Regions from separate parts of the Aquimarina sp. MAR_2010_214 genome, predicted to be linked through region 2. Evidence: riboswitches for the same ligand, from Rfam matches in the RefSeq annotation. Region 2 holds a riboswitch; the other holds the start of a gene.
The links. A riboswitch is a leader RNA that binds a small molecule or an ion and turns the genes downstream of it on or off. The one in region 2 is predicted to bind cobalamin.
Positions count from the first base shown of each region.

Region 1: another riboswitch for cobalamin. It lies ahead of ATE84_RS19075 (TonB-dependent siderophore receptor); the one in region 2 lies ahead of ATE84_RS25425 (ferredoxin).

Region 1 is NZ_PJMS01000001.1:4,443,989-4,451,750, forward strand. It holds gene ATE84_RS19065 (S41 family peptidase) at 1-975, shown strand, start outside; gene ATE84_RS19070 (S41 family peptidase) at 1,007-2,491, shown strand; gene ATE84_RS19075 (TonB-dependent siderophore receptor) at 2,563-4,506, opposite strand; cobalamin riboswitch at 4,584-4,884, opposite strand; gene ATE84_RS19080 (bifunctional adenosylcobinamide kinase/adenosylcobinamide-phosphate guanylyltransferase) at 4,966-5,478, shown strand; gene cobT (nicotinate-nucleotide--dimethylbenzimidazole phosphoribosyltransferase) at 5,493-6,530, shown strand; gene ATE84_RS19090 (hypothetical protein) at 6,540-6,878, shown strand; gene ATE84_RS19095 (adenosylcobinamide-GDP ribazoletransferase) at 6,882-7,646, shown strand; gene cobC (alpha-ribazole phosphatase) at 7,628-7,762, shown strand, end outside.
Region 2 is NZ_PJMS01000001.1:5,897,739-5,905,500, forward strand. It holds gene ATE84_RS25405 (cobyric acid synthase) at 1-376, shown strand, start outside; gene ATE84_RS25410 (histidinol-phosphate transaminase) at 373-1,395, shown strand; gene cbiB (adenosylcobinamide-phosphate synthase CbiB) at 1,377-2,321, shown strand; gene ATE84_RS25420 (AAA family ATPase) at 2,399-2,923, shown strand; cobalamin riboswitch at 3,099-3,287, shown strand; gene ATE84_RS25425 (ferredoxin) at 3,384-4,205, shown strand; gene ATE84_RS25430 (NAD(P)-dependent oxidoreductase) at 4,192-5,007, shown strand; gene cobA (uroporphyrinogen-III C-methyltransferase) at 5,010-5,732, shown strand; gene ATE84_RS25440 (sirohydrochlorin chelatase) at 5,810-6,748, shown strand; gene ATE84_RS26420 (hypothetical protein) at 7,095-7,271, shown strand; gene ATE84_RS25445 (superoxide dismutase) at 7,275-7,762, shown strand, end outside.

The DNA of each region.
Region 1 (7,762 bases), 1.5 Mb from region 2:
GGAACTGATGCTGCAACTAAAGGAATAAAAAGAGGAGATATCTTTAACACAGTTAATAGTACTCAAATTAATGAACAAAATTTTAGACAATTACTAGGCCTCGATAGTTATACTATAGGTATGGCTACTTTTGATGGTACTAATGTGACTTCTACAGGAACTTCAGTTTCGCTTACCAAAGTTCAATATACCGAGAATCCAGTTTTTATATCAAAAACTATTGATGTAGGTGGTAGTCCTGTCGGGTATCTTATGTATAATTCTTTTACTGCAGATTTCGATGTTCAACTTAATGCTGCCTTTGGAAAATTTGCATCTGATAACGTAACCGATCTAATATTGGATTTAAGATACAATGGCGGTGGATCTGTTACATCTGCAATTGATTTATCTAGTATGATTACAGGACAGTTTAATGGTCAAGTTTTTTCAACAGAGCAATGGAACTCTGATCGACAAGAACAATTTGGCAGTACCAATCTATTTGATAATCAAATCAGAACAGGTGAAGCTATTAATAATCTTAATTTAAGTAGAGTTTATATTTTAACAACCAGAAGTTCTGCTTCGGCTAGTGAACTGGTAATTAATGGACTTGATCCTCATGTAAATGTGATTCAGGTGGGAGCCACAACAAGAGGAAAATTCCAAGCATCAATAACACTATATGACTCTGATAATTTTGGCCGACAAGGTGCTAATACAGGACATACATATGCCATGCAACCTCTTGTTCTTAAGTCAAGTAATTCTGTTGGTTTTACAGATTATCATGGTGGTTTTTCTCCAGAAATAGAAATCAAAGAAGATTATTCTAATCTAGGAGTTCTAGGGGATGAAAATGAACCTCTTCTTAAAGCTGCAATAGATAATATTTTGGGCACAAGAAGTGCAAAAAACTATAATACGATACAATTAGAAAGCGTAGGAAGTAGTAAAATGTTTTCTCCCGCTTATCAACGAATGTATAAATAAAAAACACTTAACGAAAAATTAAAAAACAAAAATGCGTACAATACAATTTAAAATATTACTTCTTTCCTTATTTATTGTTTTTTCTTGCTCTAATGATGATGATAATCCGCAAGATCAAGGAACAACAACCCCTGAAGCACCAATTAATTCAGATCAAAATATCGATCAATTTATATGGAAAGGCATGAATGCGGCTTATTTATATAAAGCCAACGTAGGTGATCTGGCAAATAATAGATTTAATACAAATCAAGAGTTTTTTCAATTTTTAAGTAAATTCAAATCTCCAGAGACATTGTTTAATGGATTAAAATCTACCAATCCAGAAGATCGATTCAGTTTTATTGTTGATGACTATATTGCCCTAGAACAAGCTTTTAGTGGTATCTCTAAAAGCAATGGAATCGACTTTGGTTTAAGTCTGGTTTCTCAAGATTCTGATGATGTTATAGGCTTTATACGTTACATATTACCAGGAACGGATGCAGAAGCTAAAGGATTAAAGCGCGGAGATCTTTTTAATGCTGTTAACGGTGTGAAATTAACTAGAAATACTGATTTTAATACCATTTTTGGTCAAGATTCGTATAGCATCAATTTAATTAATATTACTAATGGAACTATTGTTGAAACAGGTCAAAATGTTTCATTAACAAAGGCCCAATACACCGAAAACCCAATTTTTATTGCTAAAACTATAGAATATCAAGGTCAAAAGATTGGCTATTTAATGTATAATAGTTTTGTTGGTAATTTTGATGCACAACTAAATGAAGCTTTTGGGAAATTTAAAACCGATGGAATTGGTGATTTAATCCTGGATTTAAGATACAATGGCGGTGGATCAGTGAGAACGGCAATAGATATATCGAGTATGATCACAGGGCAATTTAATGGTGAAATCTTTTCAAAAGAAATATGGAATGATGAATTGCAAAATCAGTTTTCTTCTGGTGCTGATGGAGAAGAAGCATTAATCAACAGGTTTAAAAATACAATTCGTACAGGTGAACAAATTAATTCTTTAGGACTCACCAAATTACATGTTCTTGCTACCAACAGGACTGCTTCTGCCAGTGAGTTAGTTATTAATGGATTAGAGCCTTATATTGATGTGATTCAGATTGGAGAATTAACTACAGGAAAATTTCAAGCTTCTGTTACACTTTATGATTCTCAAGGTTTTGGAAGAGAAGGTGCCAATTCGGCTCATACATACGCTATACAGCCTTTAGTATTAAAATCTGCTAACAAAAACGGAGTGACTGATTTTGTAAATGGATTGACGCCAGATCTTATGTTTAAAGAAAATATATCAAGTATGGGGGTTCTTGGAGAAATTGATGAACCTTTCTTAAAAACAGCTTTGGATTTTATAGTTAATGGTACAGCCTTAACCGCAACAAGTAAAAATGGCTTTACAAATGATATAATTGATTGGGAAACTAAAGCCTTATTGCCAAATTACCAAAGAATGTATAAAGACAATTTTACTTTTTCTTCCATAAATAAATAGATCATCTAAATAAGAAATACATACAATATAATACTAAACCATCTCGAAATAATCGAGATGGTTTTTTTTCATTAGAACCTAAGATTAATTCCAATTCTGGCATTTCTACCTTTGGTACTAAATCCTAAAATCTCCTGATAATCTTCATTGGTAATATTATGCATCGTTGCATAAACATTTAGATTTTTTAGTAATTGATAACTAACATAAAAATCTAATAAACCATAACTATCAAGAGAAACTTGCGTTGGGGCAAAAGTAATCGGGTCTAAATTGGCAAAATCATTATCGGTGCGCTTCGTATTATATTGATAGCTTAATGAAGTATATATCTTTTCACTTAATTGATAACCTACACTGGCGTTGAACATGTGTTCAGGGATTCTAATATTGTCTCTCAATTTATCAATATTAGTATACGTATAATTTCCATTTATAGATAGTTTATCTTCTAAAACTGTTGTAGACACCTCTACTTCTACTCCATCTACTTCAATATCATCTGGCGAATTAAAATTCACAAAAGTAGTAGGGTCAAAAGTGATAAAGTTTTCTGATTTACGATTAAAATAAACTATACTCGCAGTAGTTTTCTTCTTATGAGATAATTCAACTCCTCCTTCTATGGTTGTGCTCTCCTCTGGTTTCAGACCCGGATTTCCGCTAAAGAAGGCTGTATCATATAATTGAAATAATGACGGAGTGATATACGAGGTACTATAAGATGCTAATCCTTTAATATAATTATCTCCGAATGTGTGGGTATATGATGGGTTTATATTATAAACAACATGATTATCATAAGTACTATGAATATTGTATCTCGCTCCCACATTTAGATTAAGACCAAAATCTGAAGCATATACTACATTAATATAAGGATCAATAATATCAAACTCTGCATCAGTATCACTAATAGTTTCCTGTAGATCTGTAGTACCAAAAGGAATATTTTGAAGACCAAATTTGCTATATGAACCATTGGCTCCAATTACGGTATGCAATGAATTATTAAAGGTATATTTATTGTATGCATCAAACGTATGTACATTACCTTCGTATTTTGAAGGAAAACTAGATTTAGTAAGATCTCTTTCTAAAGACGCAATACTATTAGTAAATGTAAAACTACCATTAGGGTATTTAATCTCCCAAAACGACCCTACACGTAACTGCTGACTTTCAAATTGATTGTTACCATCTATTCCTGCCGCAGCATCAAAATCATTTTTATATTGATCCAGATTTCCAAAAAAATGAAATTTGAAGTTATCATTCCATTGATATCCTAGTTTAGCATACACATTAAATTTAGAAAATGCATCATTTTCAGCTCCTTCTGCTTCTGCTGCTGATAATCCATCACTAAACTGGTTTCCGAAGCTTGCCAAATAACTTACTTTTCCTAGGGTTCCATTAATTGAAGCCAAGTTTACAAATTCATTAATATCATAACCCTGATCTTCCTGAGATTGATTAGTCCCTATACTGGATTGAAAGTTAGCAGCGATCTTTTTCTTACTCTCAGACTTTGTAGTAATACTAATTACTGCAGTTGCAGCTCCCGAGCCATATAAAGTACTAGATGCTCCCTTAAGAATTTCTATTTCTTGTATTTGATTAACCGATAATAATCGCAAATCAAAATCTCCAGAAGAAGTAGAAGGATCACTAACCGTTACTCCGTCGATTCTAATTACTACCTGGCGATTGCGCCCACCACGCACATAAACTCCTAGATCTTGACCTGCTGCACTACCATTACCATTAATAAACAAACCTGTCGTTCTTGTGAGTACTGTAGCCACAGATTGCCCTTGACTACGTTCTAGTTCTTTAGCAGTAATTTTGGTGATCACCTTACCACTTTGTTGTCGTTTTAAACTAAATTTAGAATCAGAAATAACTACCTCATCAAGTTCATTAACTACTTCATCTATTTGGATCTCCTGTCCAAATACAAAAGAAGATCCCAGCATTAAAAATGCTGTTCCAAAAAACACTTTTTTGTTCATTACTTAAACACTTAATTTTTACAATTACCGGAAAAAAGTATGTAGTTTACCCATACCCAAACCTTTGTCCCGAAAGTTTGATTATATCGAATAAAGGCAGGTCTCCTGGCTCGCGTCTTGTTGTTTACCTTCCCGATCGTAATAACGAGCAGTGGTTAAAAGAGTTAACAACAAGCATCCTTCTTAATAATGGACACAGCATACAGTTGCGGGAACAGCTCAGGAATATTGATTTACGATACTAGATTTCAGAAATACGATTAGAAATTAAAAAAATCGCGATTCATCTATTTACCTTCGTTCTTCATTGTACCTGATTCCCTTTTAATCCTCAACTCCCCAGAAAGGAGCATCAGAACCAAAATTCAGCGCGAATGTATTATATTTTATGGAATTTCGAATTACTTTAACAAATAAATAATGTATTCGATTACCTTTGCTTTCTTTAAAACCAATTCAATGTTATATTACATTACAGGAGGAGAACGTTCTGGTAAAAGTAGCTATGCACAAGATCTGGCATTACAATTATCTAACACTCCTTATTATCTAGCTACTTCACGTATTTGGGATGATGATCATCGTAAACGTATAGATAGGCATATTGCAGATCGAGACGAACGCTGGATCTCTATAGAAGAAGAAAAAGAAATTTCTAAAGTTATCAAAAAAGATAGTGTCGTTGTTATCGATTGTGTTACTTTGTGGCTTACCAACTACTATATGGACACAAAAAATAATATCGAACTCTCACTGTCGCAAGCAAAAGTAGAATTTGACAAACTATTAGATATAAATGCGACCATAATTATTATTTCTAATGAAATTGGAATGGGAGTTCACGCTACTACTGAAATTGGCAGAAAATTCACCGAACTACAAGGTTGGATGAATCAGCATATAGCTAGTTATGCCGATAAAGCCGTATTAATGGTTTCTGGTATTCCTGTTGAAATCAAAAACTCTAAATAATCAAAACATACATCATGGACTTTGATATAAAACCTATCTTTAATAACAAACTTGAAGCAATTCTTCAAAACAAAATTAATACTAAAACAAAACCTATTGGTGCATTAGGAGAACTTGAAACAGTTGCTTTACAAATAGGTATGATCCAAAACACAGACCAACCAAGTTTAGATCAACCAACTATTCTTGTTTTTGCTGGTGATCACGGTATTGCAAAAAAAAGAGAAGTCAACCTTTATCCTCAGGAAGTGACTGCACAAATGGTTTATAATTTTGTAAATGAAGGGGCTGCTATTAATGTCTTTTGCAAACAACATCAAATTGCTCTTAAAATAGTAGACGCCGGGGTTAATCATGATTTTGAAAATATTCCTGATATCATTCACGCAAAAATTGATTTTGGTACTCAAGACTATCAGGAAACCCCCGCTATGACTGTAGAGCAATGTACTAAAGCCATACAAAAAGGTGCTGATCTGGTCACAGAAACGTTTAATAATGGTTGCAACACTATTGGTTTTGGCGAAATGGGAATCGGAAACACCTCTGCTGCTTCATTATTGATGTCATATTTCACAAAGATTCCGATCGCAGAATGTGTGGGTTCTGGAACAGGGTTGGATACTTCAGCTATTAAAATCAAACAACAAATTTTATCCGAAGTTTATCAAAAATACGCTCCTTCCTCTCCTCTTGAAGCATTAACTATTTTTGGAGGATTCGAAATTGCTATGATTACCGGAGGAATTTTAAAAGCAGCAGAACTCAAAATGACTATTATCATAGACGGGTTTATTGTCACTTCTGCCTTATTAGCTGCGTATGCTATGTATCAAAACGTAATAGATTATTGCATATTTGCCCATACATCAGAAGAACAAGGGCATCAAAAAATGTATCAGTTCTTAGAAAAAAGACCATTGATCAACCTTGGAATGTGTTTGGGAGAAGGAACCGGAGTCGCTATAGCATATCCTATCATAGAATCTGCAGTTACTTTTCTTAATAATATGGCTAGTTTTGAAAGTGCAGGAGTTTCTGGAAGTGAATAATCTAATACAATGAAAAAAGGGATTTTATCAATATTTATAGCTGTTATCGGGATGTATTTCTTATACTGGTATACAATTGATTTATCTCGGCAATACTTTATTTTGATAGAATCATCAAAAAATACCTCAGAATTAAATCCTTATATATTTACTGTTGCCAAGACTTTTAGAATAACCTCTGTCTGTATTGGGTTGTTAAGCCTCTATTTTGGTGTCATTTCATTTTTAAAGAAAAACAAAGTTGGAAGCATTGGGATAATTCTGGCTTTCATACTTATTATTAGTTCTTTAATTCCATTCTGGAAATATCTTGTTGAAGATGCTACTATAGACATTAATTTAAAATAAATCATGAAAAAAGAAATCCATATCTTTTTTACTGCATTGATGTTTTTTACTCGTATCCCTTGCCCAAAATGGGTAAATCACGATTCTGAAAATCTACACCTTAGTTCTAAATATTTTCCTCTAGTAGGAATCATTGTTGGAAGTATTGGTGCTATTGTTTTTTATGGAGCTTCTTTTATTTTTTCAATAGAGATTTCGATAATGTTATCTATGTTTTCTACTATCTATGCCACAGGTGCATTTCATGAAGATGGATTTGCCGATGTATGTGATGGATTTGGTGGAGGATGGACCAAAGACAAGATACTTTTGATCATGAAAGATTCTCGTTTAGGCACCTATGGTACCATTGGACTAATGTTAATTCTAGGGATAAAATTTATAGCATTAAGAGAAACAGAAACGTACCACATTCCATTAATACTAATTTCTGGACATGCCCTAAGCCGTTTTATAGCTACCACTCTAATCTTTACGCATCCTTATGTAAGAGATACAGAAAGTAGCAAGGCCAAACCAGCAGCAAAAAGCATGAGTCTACGGTCATTATTGATTAGTGGTATATTTGGTATTACTCCCCTGTTTTTCTTCAAAAATCCCATGATATTCCTTACCTTGATCCCTGTATACTTGTCAAAAATGTTCTTAGCAGACAAATTCAAAAAATGGATTGGTGGTCAAACAGGAGATTGCGCAGGTGCTGTCCAACAACTTAGTGAAATTGTATTTTATCTTACTAGCATAATTTTATGGAAATATATCTGGTAAGACATACCACTCCAAATATCGAAAAAGGAATTTGCTATGGGCAAAGTGATATTGGGATCACAGATACATTTACGGCCGAAGTAGAAAAAATACATCAATGTATTCCTATTCATGAA
Region 2 (7,762 bases):
TATTTTACCAATAACCACGCAGCTGACTTCAGAGAAGATTACTACGCAATGTAGCTTTACTTTTAAAAAATATCCAGAAACCATTTCGGGATATGAAATCCATATGGGAGAAACTACTGTTGAAGATCATCAACCCTTAAATTATATCGATGGCCAACCAGAAGGGTATATCCAGGGGAATTGTTGGGGAACCTATATTCATGGAATTTTGGATCACTTGGTTGTCATTGAAGACCTGTTACAAAATTTCACCAATACCAAAACATCTTTTGATTATAAAGCCTATAAAGAAGAGAATTATGATAAGTTAGCTGCTTTATTAGAAAAAAGCATTGATCTAGACGCTATTATTTCTGAAATGCATACCATATTATGATATACGGACACGGTGATGACGGCTATCGCTACGCAATACCATTTAAAGCAAATTTTAGTTCTAACATTTGGCCTGAAGGGACTTCAGAGCAGTTACTTTCATATCTTAGAGAGCAGCTACCTCTTATTGCTAATTACCCAACTCCAAATGCAGATGTATTAACGCAACAAGTAGCAAATCATCATGGATTAAATTCATCACAAGTAATAATAACTAACGGAGCTACAGAAGCTTTTTATAATATAACTCCTCTTTTTTCTGGTAAAAAAGCAGCCATAGGTATTCCTACCTTTTCTGAGTATGAAGATGCTTGTTTAAGGAGTAGCATGAAAATCAAGCACTTTGATCGTTCTGAAGTACTAAACACCTCTTTTCAGGAAGATCTCGTATTTCTCTGTAACCCTAACAATCCTGATGGTTTTAGCAATACGGTTTTAGAAATAGAGAAATTAGTAACCGATTTCCCTGATACAATATTTGTTGTCGATGAAGCCTATATTGAGTTTACCCATAAGATCAAATCTTGTGTCAAGCTTCTCGAAAAGTTTGCCAATCTCATTATCATAAAATCACTAACCAAATTATTTTCGATACCAGGATTGAGGTTAGGATATATTTTGTGTAGTGCAGAAATAGGAGAAAAACTACAGCATTCTAAAATACCGTGGAGTGTTAATACCATGGCAATCGAAGCAGGGAAATATATATTTAAAAACTATAAGGCCTTATACCCGGATATGGCAACTCTTCTAGGGTATAGCATTCAGTTACAACAACAAATTGATAGATTAGATGGATTTACTGTTACCTCATCAAATACTAATTATTTTGTAGTAAAACTAGAAACACCAAGTGCTCCTCATCTCAAAGATTATTTAGCACATACCCATCAATTATTGATCAGAGATGCATCGAATTTCAGAGGTCTGGGCGGTCATTACATTCGTATTGCCAGTCAGAACCCCGAGAAAAATGAACTATTAATTCACGCTTTACAGCAATGGAGTACGCTACAGTAATTATTCCCTTAGTGATTGGGTATATTCTCGATTTGATATTGGGAGATCCCAGGTGGCTTCCTCATCCCATACGGTTATTCGGGAATAGTATTGCTTTTGGCGAAAAAAAACTAAACACAAACCCTTTTGCTTTTATAAAAGGAATGGTGCTTACCATTGGGTTACTCGCAAGCACAGTTGCATTTTTTTATTATACTCAAAAACTCATTTCCTCATATACAATTGCATATTATACGTTCACCTCTGTATTTGTGTTCTACGCCTTAGCAAATAAAAGTTTAATAGAGGAAGGCAAGGCTGTTTTCACAGCTTTACAAGAAGGAATAGAGCAAGGTAGAAAACGACTGTCATGGATTGTGGGTCGGGAAACAGACCAATTAAATCCGCAACAAATAAAAACAGCGGTATTCGAAACATTATCAGAGAATCTTAGTGATGGAGTTATTGCTCCTCTTTTCTATTATGCATTATTTGGTGTGGCCGGTGCTATGGGATATAAAATGATCAATACTCTTGATTCTATGATTGGCTACAAAAATGATAGGTATATACATTTTGGGAAATTTGCTGCAAAATTAGACGATATGGTTAACTATATCCCAGCTAGAATTACGGCATTTCTAATGTTACTGGTAACTGGTAAACTTCATAAAATCTCTTTTGTAGTACAATATGGCAAACAACATTCTAGTCCTAATGCCGGATATCCCGAAGCTGCTCTGGCCGCGATTCTGGATTGTAAATTTGGTGGACCTAATTATTATCACGGAAAATTAGTTGATAAACCGTTTATAGGAACGAATGATCGAATCCTGAAAGATCGGGAAATAAAAACGGTAGCAAGGATCAATCAAAAAGTAACCTTTACATTTGTCCTTTTAATTTGTGTGGTTTATTATTTTCTTTATTCATCTATAATAGCGTGACAATAATTTTTCGATTTATTAGAAAAAGATCTAAAATCTAATAGTGAAACGGTCTAAATTCTAGCATCTAAAAAAATATGCCCAAAAGATATATCATCACCGGAGCACCGGGAACCGGAAAAACAAGTTTAATCCAAGCCTTACAAGCTAATGGACATCAGTGCTTTTCTGAAATTTCGAGAAAAATAATACTTGAACAACAACAAATAAAAAGTGACAAAACTCCTTGGGGGGATCTTCCTTGCTTTGCTAATTTAGTCTATCAAGAAACGGTCAGAGAGCTACAGATTCCTATCGAAAAAAATATATTTGTAGATCGAGGACTGCCTGATATTATTGCCTATCTAAAAGCAAAATCTCATCCTATTCCAGAATATCTGTTGGACTTTCCGTTCAAAACACATTATGTATCTACGGTATTTTTAATGTCACCCTGGGAAGAAATCTATATCAACGATCCCCAACGTCCTCAATCTTATCAGGAAGCACTACATATTCATCAATGTCTTGTACAAGTCTATCAAAACTTCAAATTTACAATAGAGGTAGTACCTAAAACAACTTTAACAAAACGTGTAGATTTTATCCAATCATTTATTTAGAACTCGTTTGGACTTTATAAATTAAAGCGAAAATTAGCAATTTTGTATTTGAAAGAAGGCTTTTTTGAGTTGCATAGCAGAGCTATGGAAGGAAGAAAAGGCAAAAAACAGATGCAAAAGAGCAATTTTTTAGCTAATTGAAAAAGTTTAAATGAGTTCTTAAACAAAAAAAGTATCTTCGCTGTTGATTTACGGTTCTTTTGGAAACAAAAGATGAAAAGGGAATTTGGTGAAAATCCAAAACTGTTCCCGCAACTGTAATACATATCTAAAATTATGATCCATATGCCACTGTAGTGCAACTATGGGAAGGTGATCATAATTGTGTAAAGTCAGGAGACCTGCCATAAATCAAAATATACTATTAACTCTCGGGTAAAGGGTTGGTCTTGAATAGCTTTATGTACATTCGTAAAGCAATCTTATTTTTGACTTCTCTTCCTGTTTTTATTTTTTAATTATGGGAAAAAATCTAAGTAAAGTAAACACCACCTTTCAATTTTGTGATGGAGGGTCTTGCAAAAAAGCAAAAGGTGAAATCGCTATACGTGAAGCCAGAGCATATCTTCGTAACAAAGGGCTTTGGGATGCTACTCATACTATTAAAACAAGATGTAATGGTCGATGTGAAGATGCACCAACCTGGATCGTACAACCTGGTAATTTTTGGTACAAAAACCTGACTCCTGATAAAGCTGTTTCAATTTTGAAATCTCACTTAGAAGAAGATCAACCTGTAGAAGAATACTTATTATATAAAGAAGGATGGTCGGTCTTACTAACCGAGAATGAAAAAACCATTGCTCCTGTTACTTTTAAAGATAAAACAGATACAGTATTAGGAGAAGCTTTGATAGCCCGGTCTTTTGCTTCTGATCAACACCTTTATCCTTTATTTAAGTACTTATTTCAAGAACCAAAACCTATTGCTGTGCAACAATACGACGCAGCCACCATTGAAATAAAATCGCCTCATCTGGTAGATTACACCGATGATTATGAGGTAAAAATTACTGGAGAAGAGCTTCAGTTGCAATTAACGATCGCCGGAATTCCAAAAGACATTTCAGAAGAGATAGCCGATCGTAAAGTAAGTGTTGCAGAAGTGATCTGGCTTAAAAAATCTACTATCTTTACCAAAGCAATACGCCTGAAAAACAAAAAAGGAAAACACCTGGTCACATTTTGGATAAAAGATGAGGATACAGTAACCTGGGAACATATCCTTACTGTCTATCTGGGGATGTCACCAAATCATATAAGAATCAGTGAAGAAGTCTAAACATATAAGTATACTAGGTTGTGGGTGGTTAGGATTACCATTGGCAATAGATCGAATTACCAATGGAGATACGGTAAAAGGATCTACAACCACAGAAAGTAAAATCGACAAGCTAAAAACTGAAGGAATTACACCTTATCTTTTTACACTTGGTGAATCTTCGGAAAAAGAATACGTAGATTTTCTATCAGGAAGTGAAATTGTCATCATCAATTTTCCTCCTAAACGAATTCCTAATATTATAGAAATATACCAAGATCAAATAAAAAGTATACTTCCATTTATTTCTGATACTCAAAAAATAATCTTTATCAGCTCTACTTCGGTATACCAAAACACAAATGGAGAAGTAACTGAAACACTCGTTGTTTCTCCCGAAAAAGAATCAGGAAAGGCTGTTGCGGCTGTAGAGCAATTATTGCAAGAACAATTTGAAAATAGAGTGACCATTATTCGATTATCAGGTCTTATTGGTGATGATCGCTTACCAGGTCGATTTCTTGCCAATAAAAAAGAAGTCCAGAATGGAGATGTTCCTATTAATGTAATTCATAGAGAGGATTGTATTGGATTAATTAATGCGGTTATAGAAAAAGAAGCCTGGGGAGAAATTATAAATGGTTGCGCAGACCAACACCCGATACGAAAAGAATACTATACACTTGCTGCCCAAAAAATAGGGCTTACCCCTCCTACTTTTATCAAACAAGAAAAGCAAGCCTATAAGATTATCTCCAATACCAAAAGTAAAACACTTTTAGGATATTCTTATATTCACCCTGATCCTTTAAAATTGATTTGATCATGAATATTATAGCCATAGTAGGTGCTGGCCCGGGAGATCCAGAATTATTAACTGTAAAAGCATCTCGTCTTATCAAAGAAGCAGATGTGATCTTTCATGATAATCTCGTTTCAGATCTTATTTTAGCAATTAATACAACTGGAGAAAAAGTATATGTGGGGCGTAAATTTGGAGACACTTCGGATCAAATAGAACGCCAGCAAAAGATCAATGAATTACTCTGTGCTCATTACCAGAAAGGCAAAAAAGTAGTTCGCCTTAAATCTGGTGATCCTTATGTCTACGGAAGAGCGGCTGAAGAAGCACGATATTTAACAGAAAAAAATGTTCCTTTTGAGGTGATTCCGGGTATTTCTGCAGCACTGGCAGCTGCTAATATTTTTAATATCCCCATTACTGAAAGGAATAAGTCTAATGCCATGCTGATATGTACGGCACATACTGCTGATTATTCTTTTGAACAACTAACGGGGATTGCGCATATGCTTAAAGCCGGAAATACCATTTCTATATATATGGGACTTAAAAGCCTGCATAGGATTATCCCTAAACTTTTAGAAGTATGCGAAGACGATACTATCCCAGTTAATGCAGCCTCTAATGTATCGAGATCTAATCAGGAAATTATAACAGGAACGCTAGGGAATATACAAGAACAGATCAAAAACAGCACATTACAAATGCCTGTGGTGTTACTTATTGGAGCTAATCCTATTCGGTAAATTAATGTTTGTCATTCCAGTGCAGACTGGAATCCATTTTCAACTATAGTCGATAATTCAATTTATAAATAAAAACAATGAAAGAAGGAATATTACTTTGTGGACACGGAAGTCGTAGAGAAGCTGCCATCACTTCTTTTAAACGACTAGTAAGTATCCTAAAAGAACGTTATGAGAGTAACTATGAAGTAGATTATGGTTTTTTAGAATTTAATCACCCTACTTACGAGGCTGCTGTAGAGCGCATGTACCTAAACGGAATTCGAAAAATATATGCTTTACCCGTAATTTTATTTGCTGGGTCTCATGCAAAAAATGATATCCCTTATGAATTGAACACCATTCAAAGTTATCACGAGGATCTCTCCATTGCTATGGGAAAACACATTGGTGTCAATTCCTTTTTGTTGGATCTTGCTGTAAAACGAATTGAAGAGACCGAAGCTACTTTATCTAAACTAGATCGAAAAGAAACCTGCCTGGTGGTTGTGGGTAGAGGGACAACTGATCCTGATGCCAATAGTGATGTATGTAAACTAACCAGTATGCTTTGGGAAGGAATGGGATTTGGATTTGCTACCACAGCTTACAGTGGAACAGCCTATCCCAAAGTCGATGAATCGCTACAAATGATTGAAAAATTAGGATTTAAACGAACTATCGTTATTCCTTTTTTCTTTTTTACAGGAGTATTACTAGAACGTATTTATGGCCATGTCACCGATATGAATACATCTTCTGCCTTAGAATATATCTATACAGACCCTTTTGGTACCGATGAATTATTGATGAAAGCTTTTGACGAGCGTTTAGAAGAAGCCAAAAGCGGTACTGCCCATATGAATTGTCAACTTTGTAAATATCGAAAACAAGTGGTAGGATTTGAACAAGATTTTGGTAAAGAACAAGTTGGGCACCACCTTAATGTAAAAGGTATCCTTTTTGAAGAAGATGAGAAACCCGGTGAAGTAAAAAACTCATTGGGTAGCAAAATCAAGAAGGTATTGGGGATTTAAATCTTCAGAATTTCAATTCTTATAATTTTACCAAAAATAGAGCGCTAAACTCAAGACATATACAATACAAACCTTATGTGACAGTATGGGTTCTCCACTAGATATCCTCATCTCTATTTAAGTATTGATTTGGGATGTATCTATTCGCTTTTGTTTCTTCCTAAAATCTATTTATTATAGTAAATACTAATTATCAATACTATAATTAAAAACATTCTCTCATTCTGGATCTATCATTATAGGTAATTATAGCGCTATGGATTTTATAAATATTTTATAAAATATAATTTGTTAGTCAACACTAACTTTTTTAGTTTTACACAGCTAATATTTTATATACTTATACATGGACTACGCTATTGAATTATTAGAGATAAAAAAATGGCAGTTAAACCGTGAAATCATGAATAAAAATCTTCTGCAAAAAGATATCAGAAAAGGAATCTCCGAATTATCAAAAGTCACAGAAATAACCAAAGCAATAAAGATTTTGAAATCAAAAAAATATAAACACAAAAATTAAAACATGAAGATTACACAACAAATACCAGATCTACCGTATGACAAAAAATCACTTGCTCCTATGGTCACAGAAGAAACTTTTGATTACCATTATGAAAAACATCATGCAGCTTATGTACATAATTTAAATACATTGATAAAAGACACTCCATTAGTAGACGTCACGGTACAAGAAATTATCCAATATGGGTTTCAACATAATGATACTCTCCTTTTCAATAATGCTGCACAGCACTGGAATCATAGCTTCTTCTGGCATTGTTTATCTCCAGATGAAGGAAAAAAACCACATGGAAAGATCAAAAAACTTATCGAAAGAGATTTTGAAACATTCGAAAAATTTAAAAAGCAATTCTCTACCAGTGCCATTAAATTATTTGGTGCAGGTTGGACCTGGCTTGTGCAAAACCAGGAAGGAAAATTAGAAATTCTATCCCTGAAAGATGCTCAAACTCCTATAATAGAAAACAAAACCCCTATCCTAACACTTGA